DNA from 2 places in the Pseudocitrobacter sp. 73 genome. Region 1 is predicted to be linked to the other one. Evidence: predicted binding sites of a transcription regulator. Region 1 holds the regulator's gene; the other holds the start of a gene.

Evidence for each region. Region 1 encodes PhoB, which activates phosphate uptake and scavenging genes when phosphate is short. Its sites were predicted from a motif close to CTGTCATAAAACTGNCNNAT; they were not measured.
Region 2: the regulator PhoB is predicted to act here: its motif matches at 5,755-5,774, upstream of kdgR (DNA-binding transcriptional regulator KdgR).

What each region holds. Positions count from the first base shown of each region.
Region 1 is NZ_VTZO01000005.1:133,592-142,749, forward strand. Features, by position in the region: gene brnQ (branched-chain amino acid transporter carrier protein BrnQ) at 1-489, opposite strand, end outside; gene phoR (phosphate regulon sensor histidine kinase PhoR) at 910-2,196, opposite strand; gene phoB (phosphate response regulator transcription factor PhoB) at 2,218-2,907, opposite strand; gene sbcD (exonuclease subunit SbcD) at 3,101-4,303, shown strand; gene sbcC (exonuclease subunit SbcC) at 4,300-7,437, shown strand; gene mak (fructokinase) at 7,598-8,500, opposite strand; gene rdgC (recombination-associated protein RdgC) at 8,599-9,158, shown strand, end outside.
Region 2 is NZ_VTZO01000008.1:390,871-400,028, reverse strand. Features, by position in the region: gene F0Q32_RS09165 (GAF domain-containing protein) at 1-348, shown strand, start outside; gene proQ (RNA chaperone ProQ) at 446-1,129, shown strand; gene prc (carboxy terminal-processing peptidase) at 1,149-3,197, shown strand; gene htpX (protease HtpX) at 3,400-4,284, shown strand; gene F0Q32_RS09145 (MFS transporter) at 4,315-5,688, opposite strand; gene kdgR (DNA-binding transcriptional regulator KdgR) at 5,866-6,657, shown strand; gene F0Q32_RS09135 (YobH family protein) at 6,705-6,944, opposite strand; gene mgrB (PhoP/PhoQ regulator MgrB) at 7,109-7,252, shown strand; gene F0Q32_RS09125 (YebO family protein) at 7,326-7,616, shown strand; partial or broken gene F0Q32_RS09120 (DUF2627 domain-containing protein) at 8,360-8,504, shown strand; gene cspE (transcription antiterminator/RNA stability regulator CspE) at 8,517-8,726, shown strand; gene ftsI (peptidoglycan glycosyltransferase FtsI) at 8,942-9,158, shown strand, end outside.

The DNA.
Region 1 (9,158 bases):
GGAAAGCACCAGCAATGCCAGAATTTTCATCGGCGCGAGGAAGTTGCCGACGGTATCCAGCAGTTTGCCCGGATAGAGGGAAACCAGGATCACCAGCGCAAAATAGACCAGGCTGTAGATAAACAGCGGCATCGCGCCATCGCCCGTCAGCGGGGCAATACCAATTTCAAATGAGACTGTCGCGGTACGCGGCGTCGCAAACAGCGGGCCAACGGCCAAATAACAAACTGTCGCCAGCAGGACACCTGCGACTTTACCAATTGGCGTACTCAGGCTATCGACGCCACCGCCGACTTTTGCCAGCGCGACAACGGTCAACACAGGCAGACCGACTGCGGTAATCAAAAAGCCGAGCGCGGCGATCCAGACGTTCGGACCCGCCAGTAAACCGACCATTGGAGGGAAAATGATGTTGCCAGCGCCGACAAACAACGCAAAGGTCATAAAGCCCAGAGCGATGATGTCGCGTGTTTTTAACTGATGGGTCATATGTAACTACTGCCTGTGGATGTGGTGTTGTACAAATAAAAAACTTTGTGCCCGCTCCAACGGAATGTTTCAGAGGAAACAAGCAACAAACTCAGCGGGATATGCTCCCTTCGTAGCGTGAGGAAGAATAGTTTTTTGATTTGCTACGTAAATACAGTCTGATTCCTACTGCATTAGGCGCAATTTAAACGCTTATAACGTTTTAAAGCAATATGGGATCGCGAAACCAGACGATTATACCGATACTAAAGATAAACCTGGAACGATTAACCAGATATAGGAAAAACACATGGCTGATCGTGCGAACAAAAAAGCGTCAGTTGTTCATTAATTATTCGAGGGCAAATTGACTGCAAAGTAAACAGACCAGCCGAGGCTGGTCTGTGGAAACGCATCGTGACAAGCGCCAGTTCAGGCCCTTTATTTGGCAATTAATCGTTCCGGTAGCAGGAAACTGAAGCGCGTTCCTTTCCCTGGCTGACTTTCGATATCCAGACGGCTATCGTGGTGATTCAACGCATGTTTAACAATCGCCAGCCCTAATCCGCTGCCGCCGGTCTGTCGGGAACGCGCCTTATCCACGCGATAAAAACGCTCGGTTAAACGCGGAATATGTTCCGCCGCGATGCCAGGCCCGCTGTCCTCAACGCTGAACTGTGCGCCGTGCGGCGCATGCTGCCAGCACACAGTGATTTTCGTGCCCGCAGGCGTATGATTCACCGCGTTGTACACCAGATTCGAAACCGCACTGCGCAGTTGCTCTTCATTGCCCAGCACTTTCAACGTGTCATCAATATCAAAATGAAGTTCGTGCTGATGTTGGCTGAGAGTCTGCGCTTCCCGTTCAACCACCTTCAACATCATCGGCACATCCACCTTTTCATTGAGGGTGAGTGTCGGCGCGGCTTCAATTTTCGATAGCGTCAGCAGCTGTTTCACCAGCCCTTCCATACGCTGCGTCTGTTCACGCATGGTGTGCAACGCTTTTTCGCGCGTTGGGCCTTCGAGCACCTGCTCCTGAAGCATTTCCAGATAGCCCTGCAACACCGTCAATGGCGTACGCAGTTCATGACTGACGTTGGCAAAGAAGTTGCGCCGCGCACCTTCCAGCTGATGCATTTGCGTGACATCGCGCGCCACCATCAGCAACTGCCGGTCGGTATAGGGCATGATACGGATTTCCAGATGGCGCCCATTATTGAGCACCAGATGCAGCGGTTTAAGAAACTCGCGTTGCTTAAGATGCTGCGTAAATTCCGGATAACGCAGCAGGTTAAGAATATTTTGCCCGCTGTCGTCCGGCCAGCGCAGGCCAAGCAACTGCTGCGCCAGGCCATTACACCAGAAGATTGCGCCCTCTTCCGTGGTCAATACCACCGCATCGGGCAGCGATTCTGCACCGCTACGAAAGCGTTTAATCAGATTACCCAGTTCACGGCGACGTTTTTTATTACGCAATTGCATCTGGTTAAGGCCGTACAACAGGGGTTCCCAGCTACCGCGCCCCGGCGGTGGCGTCATGCTGCGATCGACCCATAACCACCAGGAAAGACGTAAAAGATTCCAGAAATGCCAAATCAACAACCCGGTCACCGCGGCCAGCAGAAACCAGGGAAGATGGCCGATAAGCAGCCCTAATATCAGGGCCGGGAGACAACACAAGAAAAGCTCAAAGGCGAGTCTTTTCCATGACAGCCGTTCCAGCACGCGTCACACTCCTGTCAACATTCAGAAACGAGCCGAAAAACGGTAGCCCGTGCCGCGAACGGTTTGCACCATACGATCGTGGCCGCTGTGTTCCAGCGCTTTACGCAGGCGGCGAATATGCACATCCACCGTGCGATCTTCCACATAAACGTTAGTGCCCCAGACATGGTTCAACAGTTGCTCACGGCTATAGACGCGTTCAGGATGCGTCATAAAGAAGTGCAGCAACTTAAATTCGGTCGGGCCCATATCGAGCGGGTTTTCCCCGGTCATCACGCGATGCGAGGTGGGATCAAGGCTTAAACCCTGCATCTCAATCACCTCCTCCACCGCCATTGGGGAGATACGGCGCATCACCGCTTTAATACGCGCCACCAGCTCTTTCGGGGAAAAGGGTTTAGTAATGTAATCATCCGCGCCGGTTTCCAGACCGCGTACGCGATCCTCTTCTTCACCGCGCGCCGTCAGCATCATAACCGGAATATCACGGGTCAGCGCTTCACGCTTGAGATGTTTGATAAACTGTAGCCCTGAGCCGCCCGGTAGCATCCAGTCGAGCAGAATAAGATCGGGCCAGGGTTCATTGAGCTGATTCACCGCGCTGTCATAATCTTCCGCCTCAATCGGCTGGAAACCATTTTGCTCCAGCACGAAACAGACCATTTCGCGGATGGGTGCTTCATCTTCAACGACCAGAATACGTCTCGCCATTTTATGCCCTGTTTTTTTAGCCATCAGTATACATTTGGCGCCATTATGCGTCAGATTTATGACACTTTTATGAAAAACATGACCGTAAAATGATGGCGATTTACGAAATATGACACTCGCGGAAGACACCCGTCGATCCTGCTGCCGGGGAATGTATAATCCCGGCTATGCTTTTTTCCCCACAGGGACGACGATGCGAATTCTTCATACTTCAGACTGGCACTTAGGCCAGAATTTTTACAGTAAAAGCCGTGCCGCAGAACACGATGCGTTTCTGAACTGGCTGCTGGAGACCGCGCAACGCGAACAGATAGACGCCATTATTGTGGCGGGCGATATCTTTGATACCGGCTCGCCGCCAAGCTATGCGCGCGAGCTCTACAACCGCTTTGTGGTAAATCTGCAACAAACCGGCTGTCATCTGGTGGTGCTTGCCGGGAATCATGACTCCGTCGCCACGCTGAATGAATCGCGCGATATTTTGTCGTTCCTGAATACCACGGTGATTGCCAGCGCCGGACACGAGCCTTTTATTTTGAATCGCCGCGACGGCACACCCGGCGCAGTTTTCTGCCCGGTGCCGTTTCTGCGCCCGCGCGATATCGTCGTCAGCCAGGCCGGGCTTTCCGGTGCGGAAAAACAGCAACATTTACTGGAAACCATTACTGACTACTATCAGAAACAATACCAGCAGGCCTGTACGCTTCGCGGCGACCGCCCGCTGCCTATTATCGCCAGCGGCCACCTGACCACCGTCGGCGCCAGCAAAAGTGATGCCGTGCGTGAGATCTATATTGGCACACTGGATGCCTTCCCGGCGCAAAACTTCCCGCCCGCCGATTACATCGCCCTCGGGCATATTCATCGCGCGCAGAAAATTGGTGGCAGCGAGCATATTCGCTACTGCGGCTCGCCTATCCCCCTCAGCTTCGACGAAACGGGGAAAAGTAAGAGCGTTAACCAGGTGACCTTTGTCGACGGTAAGCTTCAGGACGTCACGCCAATCGATGTCCCGGCCACGCAACCGCTGGCGATCATTAAGGGCGACTTTGAGAGCATAAGCAGCCAGTTGGCGCAGTATCGCGATGCTCCGTCTGAGCCCCCGGTCTGGCTGGATATCGAAATCACCAGCGATGAGTATCTGCATGATATTCAGCGTAAAATTCAGGTCATTACCGATGATTTACCCGTAGATGTGCTGCTGGTCCGGCGCAGCCGCGAACAGCGTCAGCGCATTCTGGACAACAGCCTGCGTGAAACGCTGAGCGAACTGGAAGTTGAAGAGGTTTTCCAGCGTCGGCTGGCGCTGGAAACGCTGGAAGAACCCCAGCAGGCGCGCCTGAAGGCGTTGTTTGATCTCACCGTACACTCGCTTGATGAGGAGCCGCAGCCATGAAAATCCTCAGCCTGCGCCTGAAGAACCTTAACTCGCTGAAAGGCGAGTGGAAAATCGATTTCACCGCCGAACCGTTTGCCAGCAACGGCCTGTTTGCCATCACCGGGCCGACAGGCGCGGGGAAAACCACCCTGCTGGACGCCATCTGTCTCGCGCTGTATCACGAAACACCGCGCCTCAACACGGTATCGCAATCGCAAAACGATCTGATGACCCGCGACACCGCCGAGTGTCTGGCGGAAGTTGAGTTTGAAGTACAGGGCGTGGCCTATCGCGCATTCTGGAGCCAGAACCGCGCGCGCAATCAGCCGGACGGCAACCTACAGGCGCCGCGCGTTGAGCTGGCGCGTCGCGATGACGGCAAAATTCTGGCCGACAAAGTCAAAGACAAGCTCGAACTTATCGCGTCGTTGAGCGGGCTGGATTACGGGCGCTTCACCCGTTCGATGTTGCTATCACAGGGGCAGTTCGCCGCGTTTCTTAATGCGCGCCCGAAAGAGCGCGCGGAGCTGCTGGAGGAACTCACCGGCACGGAAATTTATGGGCGAATCTCTGCGCAAGTCTTTGAAAAGCATAAGCTGGCGCGAACCGAGCTGGAAAAGCTTCAGGCGCAATCCTCCGGAATGGTGCTGCTAAGTGAAGAACAGCAACAGTCACTGCTGGGAAGTTTGCAGGCGCTTACTCTCGAAGAAAAAGTCGCACTGGAGCAGCAGACGATCGCCCAACATCAGCAACAGTGGTTGCTGCGCCAGAGGGAACTGACGCGCGAAACGCATACCGCCCGGGAAGCGCTCACCGCCGCAGATCAGGCCCTGGCAGCAGCGCAGCCCCAGTTGGAAACGTTACGCCGCGCCCAACCGGCGGAGCTGCTGCGCCCGCGCTGGGCGCACCTTCAGGAGCAGGCAATCACGCTTGCCAGAACCCAGCAGCAAACGCTGCAAGTAAATACTCGCTTACATGAAGCAACTACCCGCCGTAACCGCATCCGCGCCACGGCGGTTGAACAGATGCGCGGGTTACAGCACACGCAAACTCAGCTTAACCAGTGGCTTGAGGAGCACGATCGCTTCAAGCACTGGGGCAGCGAACTCACCGGCTGGCGAGCTGCATTTGCGTTACAGGCGCGTGAAAACACGCAGTTGCAGAACAACCAGCAGCGCCTGAGTACGCTGGAAAAACAGCTAGCCCAGCTACCCGCCTCCACGCTGACGCTGAATCTTGCCGAAGCCAGCGACGCCATTAACGCGCACAGCGCAGCGCGTCCTCTGCGCCAGCAACTCACTACGCTGCATGCACGGTTCCTGCCGCTGCAAAAACGGCGTCAGCAGTTGATAGAAGCACAGGGCAACCGTCGCCAGCAGCTGGAAAAACTGACCGCAGAGCTGACCGATCGCCGCCAGCGCTACAAAGAGCAAAACCAGCAACTGAACGACGTCCGCGCGCTGTGCGACATGGAAGCAACCATTGTGAGTCTGCAAGCCGAACGCGCCAGGCTGCAACCCGGTTGCGCCTGCCCGCTGTGCGGTGCGACCGAGCATCCGGCGATTGCGGAATACCAGGCGCTGACGCCAGGCGTAAATCAGGCGCGTCGCGATGTACTGGAGCGCGACGTCAAACGGCTGGCGGAAGAAGGTGCAACCCTGCGCGGCCAGCAGGATGCCCTGCAAAAGCAACAGCAGGTTGAAGAAAGCGAGCTGGAGTCTCTTTCTCAGCAGGAGCAAGCGCTTACCTCTCAATGGCAGGAGGTGACGGCCGCGTTAGGCGTGACGCTACGCGCCGAGGAAGCGATTAGTGAGTGGCTTGCCGCACAGGAAGAGTACAAACAGCAGCTTTATCAGCACAGTCAGCGGCTGAATTTACAGCAGCAGGTAACCGACCTTCAGCAGCAGATTGCGCAGGCACAGAATGAACTCACCCAGCGCCGCGAGGCGTTGCAGGCTCAACTGGCAACGCTTTCGCTCACCGCACCGCTTGCCGGGGAAGAGAATGCCTGGCTGGCGGTACGCGAAGAGGAAAATCGGCTCTGGCAAAGCCAGCAGACACAGCACGGTGAGACGCAGCATAAACTCGCCCAGCTTCAGCCTTTGCTGGACACCCTGCCTGCGTGTGAAATCGAAGAGACAACGCCTGTCTCGCTGGAAGGATGGCAGCAGATCCACAACGATTGCATCTCCCTCGCCAGCCAGTGGCAAACCTTGTCGCAGCAGGAAGCGCTGGAAAAAGAGCGTCTGGATCAAGCCGAGCGCGAGTTCGACCAGGCGTTGGCGGAATCACAATTCAGCGACCGCGTGGCGTTTCAGGCCGCATTGCTGGAACAGCCTGAGCGCGAGCGCCTGGAGCAACTTAAACAGTCGCTGGAGAGCAAACTTCAGCAGTGCCGCACGCTGGATACTCAGGCACAGGATGCGCTGCAACGTCATCAGGCCCAACGCCTGGCAACGCTTACCGACGATGTTTCACTTGAACAGGTGCAAACCCAACTGGCGCTGATGGCCCAGCAGTTGCGGGAAAACAGCGCGCGTCAGGGAGAACTTCGCCAGCAGTTGAAACAGGATGAAGAGAACCGCCGCCAGCAACAAAACCTGCTGCTGGAGATTGAAAAAGCCAGCGCGCAGGTGGAAGACTGGGCGCATCTGAACGCACTGATTGGCTCTAAAGAGGGCGATAAATTCCGCAAATTCGCCCAGGGGCTGACGCTGGATAATCTGGTGTGGCTGGCAAACGACCAGCTTAGCCGCCTGCACGGGCGCTATCTTCTGCAACGTAAAGCCAGCGAAGCGCTTGAACTGGAGGTAGTCGACACCTGGCAGGCGGATGCGGTACGCGACACGCGAACCCTCTCCGGCGGAGAAAGTTTCCTCGTCAGCCTGGCACTGGCGCTGGCACTTTCTGACCTGGTAAGCCACAAAACGCGCATAGATTCGCTGTTCCTTGACGAAGGCTTTGGCACGCTGGACAGCGAAACCCTCGACACAGCACTGGACGCACTGGATGCGCTCAACGCCAGCGGCAAAATCATCGGCGTGATTAGCCACGTAGAGGCGATGAAAGAGCGCATTCCGGTACAGATTAAAGTGAAGAAAATTAACGGGCTCGGGTATAGCAGGCTGGATAAGGTGTTTGCGGTGGAGTGAAATTGAAATGTGGGGGAATGTGCGGCTATTTCCCCCTCACCCTGGCCCTCTCCCTCAAGGGAGAGGGGACATATTGTGCACGGTGTGATGTTCTCCCTCTCCCTGTGGGAGAGGGCCGGGGTGAGGGCATCAGCGCGCACAATTCCCCCAAACGCATCCCCTACAACGGCCACAACCACGCCGCGCCGCGCACGCCGCTGGAATCACCGTGCACCGCTTTGCGAATCGGTGTTTCGCACTCGCGGCCAAACACCCACGGCTTCACTAACTCCGGTATCGTTCGATACAAGCGATCAACGTTACTCATCCCGCCACCCAGCACAATCACGTCCGGATCGAGAATATTTACCACGTTCGCCAGCGATTTCGCCAGGCGCTGCTCATAGCGGCTGAAGGCCTGCTCCGCCAGAGCATCGCCCTGTTCCACCAGTTGCATAATCTCCCGCCCTTTCAGCGCGTTGCCGCTCAGCCGATGATAATCCGTCGCAAAGCCGGTGCCGGAAATAAAGGTCTCAATACAGCCCTGTTTCCCGCAGTAGCACGGCACTTCCGCCCGATAGCGCAATTCGTCATCGTCCATCCACGGCAGCGAATTATGTCCCCACTCGCCCGCCGTACCGTTACCGCCGATGTGCGAACGCCCGTTAATCGCCACGCCCGCGCCGCAACCGGTGCCAATAATCACCGCAAACACCGTTTGTGCCCCCGCCGCCGCGCCGTCAATGGCTTCGGATACCGCCAGGCAATTGGCATCGTTCGCCAGACGCACTTCCCGGCTCAGACGCTCGCTGAGATCATTATCAAACGGCTGCCCGTTCAGCCACGTGGAGTTAGCGTTTTTCACCACCCCGGTGTAGGGCGAAATCGAGCCAGGAATACCTATTCCAACCGTTCCCGTTTGCCCGGTCGCCTCTTCGGCCATTGCCACCAAATGAGCAATGTTTTCAATCGTTTCACGATAGTCGCGCGGCGTCGGTAAGCGATGCCTGAACAGCTGCTCTCCCTTGTCGCTTAGCGCGATGACTTCCGTTTTTGTACCGCCCAGATCAATCCCAATACGCACAGAACGCTCCTTCTGAAATTCCCCGATTAACAATGCAAGCATAGAGACAATTCGTTATCATGCCCGCTGAATTTAACGATAAAGCCGTGGGAAATATCATGCTGTGGTTCAAAAATTTAATGGTTTATCGTCTCAGCCGCGACATTTCTTTGCGCGCCGAAGAGATGGAAAAACAGCTCGCTGAATGGACTTTCACCCCGTGCGGAAGCCAGGATATGGCGAAAACCGGTTGGGTTCCGCCGATGGGCTCGTCGCAAAGCGACGCGTTGACCCACACGGCCAACGGTCAGATTATTATTTGCGCCCGCAAAGAAGAGAAGATCCTGCCGTCTCCGGTAGTGAAACAGGCGCTGGAAGCGAAGATCCACAAGCTGGAAGCCGATCAGGGTCGTAAGCTGAAAAAAACCGAGAAAGATTCGCTGAAAGACGAAGTGCTGCACTCTCTGCTGCCGCGCGCCTTCAGCCGCTTCAGCCAGACGATGATGTGGATCGACACCGTGAACGATCTGATTATGGTTGACTGTGCCAGCGCTAAAAAAGCGGAAGACACCCTCGCCCTGCTGCGTAAAAGCCTGGGTTCACTGCCGGTTGTCCCGCTGACAATGGAAAACCCGATCGAGCTGACCCTGACCGAATGGGTGCGTTCCGGTTCGGCGGC
Region 2 (9,158 bases), on a different contig from region 1:
GAAGGCGATACGCTGGTTTTGGGGCCATTCCAGGGCAAACTTGCATGCGTGCGCATTCCTGTTGGCCGAGGGGTATGCGGCACGGCGGTGGCGAAGAATGAAGTACAGCGCGTGGAAGATGTTCACGCGTTCGACGGTCATATCGCCTGTGATAGCGCCAGTAACGCTGAAATCGTACTGCCGCTGGTGGTTAACGGAGAGGTGATTGGCGTGCTGGATATCGATAGCCCGCTCTTTTCACGCTTCAGCGAAGAGGACGAACAGGGCCTGCGTGAACTGGTCGGTCATCTCGAAAATGTGCTTGCTGGCACCGATTATCAAAAATTCTTTGCCCGCGTCGAAGGATAATCAACGGATAACGTAGCATTTAGCGATGGCGTCATTATAATGTCGCCTGTTCATGCCTGCGGCTTGTTGGCTACGTCCGTTGTAATCAGGAAATTTCATGGAAAATCAACCTAAGTTGAATAGCAGTAAAGAAGTTATCGCATTTCTGGCCGAACGTTTTCCGCACTGCTTCAGTGCCGAAGGTGAAGCTCGCCCTCTGAAAGTCGGTATTTTTCAGGATCTTGTCGAGCGTGTTGATGGTGAGATGAACCTCAGCAAAACCCAATTACGTTCCGCATTACGTCTTTATACTTCAAGCTGGCGCTACCTTTACGGTATTAAAGCTGGCGCAGTACGTGTCGATCTCGACGGTAACCCTTGCGGCGAACTCGATGAGCAGCACGTTGCCCATGCTCGTCAGCAGCTTGAAGAAGCCAAAGCGCGTGTTCAGGCTCAGCGTGCTGAACAGCAGGCGAAAAAACGCGAAGCTGCCGCTGCTGCGGGTGAAGGTGACGCACCGCGTCGCGAGCGTAAGCCGCGTCCTCCGGTTCGCCGCAAAGAAAATGCTGAGCGTAAACCACGTGATGCTAAACCTGCTGCGAAAGCCGTACGCGAAGTACGCGAAGAAAAGCTTACTCCTGTTTCCGACATTTCTGCGCTGACCGTTGGTCAATCCCTGAAAGTCAAAGCGGGCAATAACGCAATGGACGCTACGATTCTGGAAATCACCAAAGATGGTGTCCGCGTGCAGCTTACTTCTGGTATGTCAATGATAGTACGCGCAGAACACCTGGTGTTCTGAAACGGAGGCCGGGCCAGGCATGAACAAACTTTTTAGGCTCTCCGCCCTCGCTGGCCTGTTTTTAATAACAGGCCACGCCTTAGCGGTGGAAGATATTACCCGTGTTGATCAAATTCCGATTCTTAAGGAAGAAACGCAGCACGCAACGGTGAGCGAGCGCGTGACATCGCGCTTTACCCGTTCTCATTATCGTCAGTTCGATCTCGACCAGTCTTTTTCCGCCAAGATTTTTGACCGCTATCTGAACCTGCTCGATTACAGCCATAACGTCCTGCTGGCCAGCGACGTTGCGCAGTTTGCTTCGAAGAAGGGACAGATTGGCGATGAACTGCGCTCGGGCAAGCTCGACGTGTTTTACGATCTCTACAATCTGGCGCAAAAGCGACGTTTTGAACGTTATCAGTACGCGCTGAAAGTGCTCGAACGCCCGATGGATTTCACCGGCAACGACACCTTCAATCTTGACCGGGCAAAAGCGCCATGGCCAAAAGATGAAGCCGAGCTGAACGCCCTGTGGGATGGCAAAGTCAAGTTCGATGAACTGAGCCTGAAGCTGACCGGGAAAGACGAAAAAGAGATCCGCGAAACGCTGACTCGTCGCTATAAGTTCGCGATTCGTCGTCTGGCGCAAACCAACAGCGAAGACGTTTTCTCGCTGGCGATGACCTCATTCGCGCGCGAAATCGACCCGCATACCAACTATCTCTCTCCGCGCAACACCGAGCAGTTCAACACTGAAATGAGCCTGTCTCTGGAAGGTATTGGCGCAGTCCTGCAAATGGATGATGACTACACGGTTATCAATTCAATGGTGGCTGGTGGACCGGCGGCGAAAAGTAAAGCGATTACGGTCGGCGATAAAATTGTCGGCGTAGGTCAGGCAGGGAAAGGCATGGTCGATGTGATCGGCTGGCGTCTGGATGATGTCGTGGCGCTGATTAAAGGGCCGAAGGGCAGTAAAGTTCGCCTGGAAATCCTGCCAGCGGGTAAAGGCGCGAAAACCAAAATCGTCACCCTGACCCGTGAACGCATTCGACTTGAAGACCGCGCCGTGAAAATGTCGGTGAAAACCGTCGGCAAAGAGAAAGTGGGCGTGCTCGATATTCCGGGGTTCTATGTTGGCCTGACGGAAGACGTTAAGGTGCAGCTGCAGAAACTGGAAAAACAGAATGTCAGCAGCGTGATCATCGATCTACGTACCAACGGCGGCGGGGCATTGACCGAAGCGGTATCGCTCTCTGGCTTGTTCATTCCGTCCGGCCCGGTTGTGCAGGTGCGTGACAACAACGGTAAAGTGCGTGAAGACAGCGATAACGACGGCGTGGTGTACTACAAAGGCCCACTGGTGGTGCTGGTAGACCGCTTCAGTGCCTCGGCATCTGAAATCTTTGCTGCCGCCATGCAGGACTACGGACGCGCGTTGATCGTCGGTGAACCCACCTTCGGGAAAGGCACCGTTCAGCAGTACCGTTCTCTGAATCGCATTTACGATCAAATGCTGCGCCCGGAATGGCCAGCGCTGGGTTCCGTGCAGTACACCATCCAGAAGTTCTACCGCATTAACGGCGGCAGTACGCAACGTAAGGGTGTAACACCGGATATTCTGATGCCGACCGGTTCGGAAGAGACGGAGACGGGTGAGAAATTTGAAGATAACGCACTGCCGTGGGACAGCATCGACGCCGCGACCTATGTGAAATCTGATGATTTAACGCCCTTTGGCCCGGAACTGCTGAAACTGCACAATGCGCGCATCGCGAAAGATCCTGAATTCCAGTACATCATGAAGGATATCGCGCGCTTTAATGCGATGAAAGACAAGCGCAACATCGTTTCTCTAAACTACGCACAGCGCGAAAAAGAGAACCAGGAAGATGACGCAACTCGTCTGGCTCGCGTTAACGATCGCTACAAACGCGATGGCAAACCGTTGCTGAAGAACATCGACGATTTGCCGAAGGATTATCAGGAGCCGGATCCGTATCTGGATGAGACCGTGAATATTGCGGTCGACCTGGCCCATCTTGAAAAAGACAGGCCTGCCGCGACCCCTGCGACCAGCAAGTAATTCTCACTAAATAAAACAGGCACAAGTGATTGTGCCTGTTTTTTTACATCTCTAAACCGCGCGTAAGCAAGTGTGCGAAAAAATGTAAAGTTGTGTCTTTCTCGTGACTTACCCGCCGTGGATAGTTGAAAATTGTATTAATACCCATACGATGTGGGTAATCGCATAGTGCGTTTTGTTAAAACGAGGTTAAAAGTAAATTATGATGCGAATCGCGCTCTTCCTGTTGACCAACCTTGCTGTGATGGTTGTGTTTGGGCTGGTGCTAAGCCTGACAGGAATTCAGTCGAGCAGCATGACGGGCCTGCTGATTATGGCTCTGCTATTTGGTTTTGGTGGTTCTATCGTTTCGCTGATGATGTCGAAATGGATGGCACTGAAATCGGTAGGTGGGGAAGTGATTGAACAGCCGCGCAATGAAACAGAGCGCTGGCTGATGGACACCGTGGCGCAGCAATCGCGTCAGGCTGGCATTGGTATGCCGCAGGTCGCAATCTATCATGCGCCGGATATCAACGCCTTTGCCACCGGCGCGCGCCGTGATGCGTCTCTGGTGGCGGTCAGTACGGGTCTGTTGCAGAACATGAGCCGTGACGAAGCGGAAGCGGTCATCGCTCACGAGATTAGCCACGTGGCTAACGGTGATATGGTGACGATGACGCTGATTCAGGGCGTGGTGAACACCTTTGTTATCTTCATCTCGCGCGTTATTGCGCAGATTGCCGCCGGTTTCCTGAGCGGTAACCGTGATGAGGGCGAAGAGGGCGGTAACGGTAACCCGCTTATCTATTTTGCGGTCTCAATGGTCCTTGAACTGGTGTTCGGTATTCTGGCCAGCATCATCACCATGTGGTTCTCGCGTCACCGTGAATTCCACGCGGATGCAGGTTCAGCGCGTCTGGTAGGGCGTGAGAAAATGATTGCTGCCCTGCAACGTCTCAAAACCAGCTACGAACCGCAGGAAGCCAGCAGTATGATGGCCTTCTGCATCAACGGTAAGTCTAAAACGCTGAGTGAGCTGTTTATGACTCACCCGCCGCTGGATAAGCGTATCGAAGCGCTGCGTACCGGTGAATACCTGAAATAATGAAGAAGCGCCTCAATCGAGGCGCTTTTTTTAGCGCTGTACGCGCGGTTGCGTCACCCTCAATCCGCTAAACAGCGCCGCGACCACCGCCAGACTTCCCGCCAGCAGCAATGACACATGTGTCCCGCTATCGCCAAAGGCATTAAACATCAACGCCACCAGCGCCGCACCGGTGCTCTGCCCCAGCAGGCGGGCCGTGCCCAGCATCCCGCTGGCGCCACCGCTTCTCTGCCGAGGTGCGGCAGAAATAATGGTGTGGTTGTTGGGTGACTGAAACAGACCAAACCCTGCGCCGCACAGGATCATGCGCCAGATGATATCCAGATCGGAAGGCGATGAGGGCAGCAGAGCAAGCGCAAATAATCCGCAGGCCATTACCGCCATACCCAGCGCGCCAAGGAATCCGGCGTGGACTCGCTCAATTAAATACCCGGCCAGCGGCGCCATTACCATGGTGGCTAATGGCCAGGGCGTCAGCAGCAAGCCCGTTTCCACTTCGCTGCGCCCCATCATGGTTTGCAGGAAGAAGGGAAGCGATACCAGTGCCAGCATCTGTGCGCAGAAAGAACAGATAGACGTGCAAATAGAGAGTGAGAACAACGGGATGCGCAGTAAATCGACCGGTAATAGCGGTACGGGTAAACGCAACTGACGACGGATGAAAAAGAAACCGACAATCAGTAACAGCACCACTTCTGCCACCACCTGTGTGGTCGATTGGCCCTGCGCGAAACCACCCAGCGCGGTGATCAGCAGACCAAATGTCAGGGCATTCATGATTGCGCTTGGCAGATCAAAGCGCGTGGCCTGGCTGCGTGAGCCGTTTGCGGGCAGATAACGCACCGCCAGCACCCACGAGATAATGCCCAGCGGCACGTTCACAAGGAATAGCCATTGCCATGACGCGACGGACAGAATCGCCGCCGCGATGGTGGGCCCGGCTGCGGAGGAGACGGCAACCACAAACGAGTTAATACCCATGCCGCGTCCCAACTGGCGCTGCGGGTAGATAAGTCGGATGAGCGCCGTGTTCACGCTCATCAGCGCCGCGCCGCCAAGGCCCTGCGCCACGCGTGCAAGCGTTAGCATCTCAAGCGAGTTCGACATTGCACACAGCCCGGAAGCGAGGGTAAAGACAATGAGCCCAATTTTGTAGATTCGGTGATAGCCAATCATGTCCCCCAGAAAAGCCAACGACAGCAGCGAGATGACAATAGCAATTTGATAGGCGTTGACTATCCAGATAGACGCTGCCGGTGAGGCATGCAGATCGCTCGCAATCGTTGGGAGGGCGACGTTGGCGATAGCCCCATCGAGCACCGCCATCGTAATACCGAGCACAATGGTTAAGATAGCACCATACCGTTGAGGGACAGGTAAGCCATCCGAGAGTGTTTTATCCATGAGAAAAATACGGTTTTTAAGAAATTATTTGTCAGAAAACTATTTTAGCATTGATTATTCGGCTGTATGTCGCAGATTTGTAACCAGGTTGCAGAAGATTCATTGCGACGAAGGCGTTGCGAAATTATAATAAAAACCGGTTCTAATTTTTATAAAACAGATGCGATGAGGTGATTAATGGCAGTTGCAGATTTGGATAAACAGCCAGATTCTGTCTCTTCAGTATTGAAGGTTTTTGGCATCCTGCAGGCGCTTGGTGAAGAGCGTGAAATCGGTATTACCGAACTGTCGCAGCGTGTCATGATGTCGAAAAGCACTGTTTATCGCTTTTTGCAAACCATGAAATCATTGGGATACGTTGCCCAGGAAGGGGAATCTGAAAAGTATTCGTTAACGCTTAAGCTGTTTGAGCTGGGCGCGCGCGCATTACAGAACGTTGATTTAATTCGTAGCGCAGACATTCAGATGCGTGAACTCTCGCGTTTGACGAAAGAGACGATTCACCTTGGCGCTCTGGATGAAGACAGCATTGTTTATATTCATAAAATTGACTCGATGTACAACCTGCGTATGTACTCTCGCGTAGGTCGTCGTAACCCGCTTTACAGCACCGCGATTGGTAAAGTGCTGCTGGCCTGGCGCGACCGCGATGAAGTGCGTGAAATTCTGCAGGACGTAGAATATAAGCACAGCACCGATCGCACCATCACCAGCACCGATGAACTGATGCCGGTTCTGGATCTGGTTCGTCAGCAGGGGTATGGGGAAGATAACGAAGAACAGGAAGAAGGTCTGCGCTGTATTGGCGTACCGGTCTTTGACCGATTTGGCGTGGTCATTGCGGGTTTGAGTATTTCGTTCCCGACGCTGCGTTTCTCTGAAGAGCGCCTGCACGAGTATGTTGCGATGCTGCATACGGCGGCGCGTAAGATTTCAGAGCAGTTAGGCTATAACGATTATCCGTTCTGATTAAGCGCTTAATCAAAAAAAAACGCCGCGATGTTCGCGGCGTTTTTTTATCCATTATCGACGACAGTTTCACTTTTTCGCAGGACCGGACAATCGGTCAGGCCAATGATCCCGCTGCTGGAATGAACGTATTGTGCTGTGCTGGTGCCTCGTGCGGTCAGATATTTACATTGCAGCCCCAAACCGCCGGCATTCTCAGTGCTGCCGATTAAAACACCATAACCGCTCAGCAATATGCCAATCCAGACAATGGCCAGTATAATAATTGTTCTGATCGCAAATCTCATGACATCCTCGCGTCTTTTCTATCCTTGTTAATAGAGTAGCTTTTCAATATTGCGAGACAACTCCATGATTCCTAAAAGCAGAATTTATCTGTACAGTTAGCCGCGGTTTAAGATGTCCGTGTTAATTTGATCATCTGTTATTGCTATATGTCGTGGAGTGTGGAGTGAAAAAATTTCGGTGGGTGTTACTGATTGTCGTACTGGCGGCCTGTTTGCTGCTCTGGACTCAGACGCTCAACGTGTTGTGCGACCAGGATGTTCAGTTCTTTAACGGGATCTGCAGCATCAACAAATTCATTCCCTGGTAAAACATTTTTTTCATCAACGATTTCCTTCCTTAATGCGAGTGGTAGAATAGCCCGTTCCTTTTGAGGTGGTGAAATGAGTGATTTAGTAAGTTCTGGGGCATTAAATCTGGCGTCTGTCGTGGTATCTGTTCTGCTGTTGGTCGTGGGGCTGGTACTTTGGTTCTTTGTTAACCGTGCAAGTTCGCGCACCAGTGAGCAAATTGAACTGCTTGAAGCATTGTTGGATCAGCAAAAGCGTCAGAATGCGCTGCTGCGTCGACTCTGTGAAGCAAATGAACCTGAAAAATCGGCAGTCGAAGAGAAAGCCGTTGCAGCAAAAAACGAAGAAGAAGATGATTTCATTCGCCTGGTGGCGGAACGATAATCTTATCTCCTCTTCACTCCGGCTGTCTAAGCAGGCCGCCGGAGTCGGAAGGTTGCACCGCCATGGTGCATGCCGTGTCTACAAGAGTGTAACCTCTCCTTATCATCCAATTTCCTGATGCGTCTCAGACCTGGTTCAGTGGAGTTTCTCAACTGCGAGCTTGTATCTGTTTGTATTTATACTTAATTTTTTACCAGACAAACCATCTGTTCAATTATCCATCACCCAAATGTATGAGTAACGGATATCAACTTTAATTGCGCAACCCACTTATTGATTTTTCATAAAGAATTAGCGAAACGTTTTTATTGTGTGGTGATAACCTTTTGTCATTAAACGGTCATTATTTTGGTGCAACCTAAGTGCATTATTTGGCGCATGTGAGTCACCACGGCAGTATAGCGAAACGTTACTAACTTATAACCGGTTATCAAAATGCACCTTTCAAAAATTAGTGCGTAAATAGTCTAACGATATAAAAAATTTTTGATGCCGCTTCGCTTTTCTGGACGCATTGAAAATGTTGGTCTATGGTAAAAAAGTCTTACGTTACCGTAAGGTAGGTGAGATATAAGAGACGTGCCGGGGCGCGTCAGACGACTGTTTGCCGCATAAATGCGTAGTCGATCAAATGATTGTTGTATGATTTGTGCGGCTGATCGAGACACGTTTAAAAATGGCTTGCCATTATTAACGTTGTATGTGATAACACGTTTTGGGTTAAACGAGGTACAGTTCTGTCTATGTATGGCATTATCAGTAAAGAAGTCCTGAGTAAACACGTTGACGTTGAATACCGCTTCTCTGCCGAACCTTATATTAGTGCCTCATGCAGTCATGTCTCAGTTTTATCTATGAATGCGCCCACGGGCGAAGAAAACACTCTAAGGAATTTTGCAAATGGCAAAGATTAAAGGTCAAGTTAAGTGGTTCAACGAGTCTAAAGGTTTTGGCTTCATTACTCCGGCTGACGGCAGCAAAGATGTATTCGTACACTTCTCTGCAATCCAGGGTAACGGCTTCAAAACTCTGGCTGAAGGCCAGAACGTTGAGTTCGAAATTCAGGACGGCCAGAAAGGCCCAGCTGCAGTTAACGTAACTGCAATCTGATTCGACTGCCACTGATGCTTTGATGCGTGCGCGCATCATAATCAGCCTTAAAGCCTCGCAACTGCGGGGCTTTTTACAATCTTTGCAAAGTGTTTCTGTTTACCCCTCTGGTCGTCCTTTGTTGCAAATCCGCAATCTTATTAGCATTGTTGCACGATAAATCTCTGAACTATTCCTGTTAAATCAGTCCGTTGCTTTTTAACGCTGGAGTCAGAGTGCAAGATAAATCCCGAGGGAAGCCCCCTCAATTTACCCCCGTCCGGTTTGGCCTGGTGTGCGCCGGTATTTTAAGCTGTCTGGGCTTCCTCCTCGCGCGAGTTGGCTGGTTGCAAATTGTCTCTCCCGATAACCTGGTTAAGCAGGAAGATATGCGCTCGGTGCGCGAAGAACCGATTGATGTGCCACGCGGGATGATTGTCGATCGCGAAAATC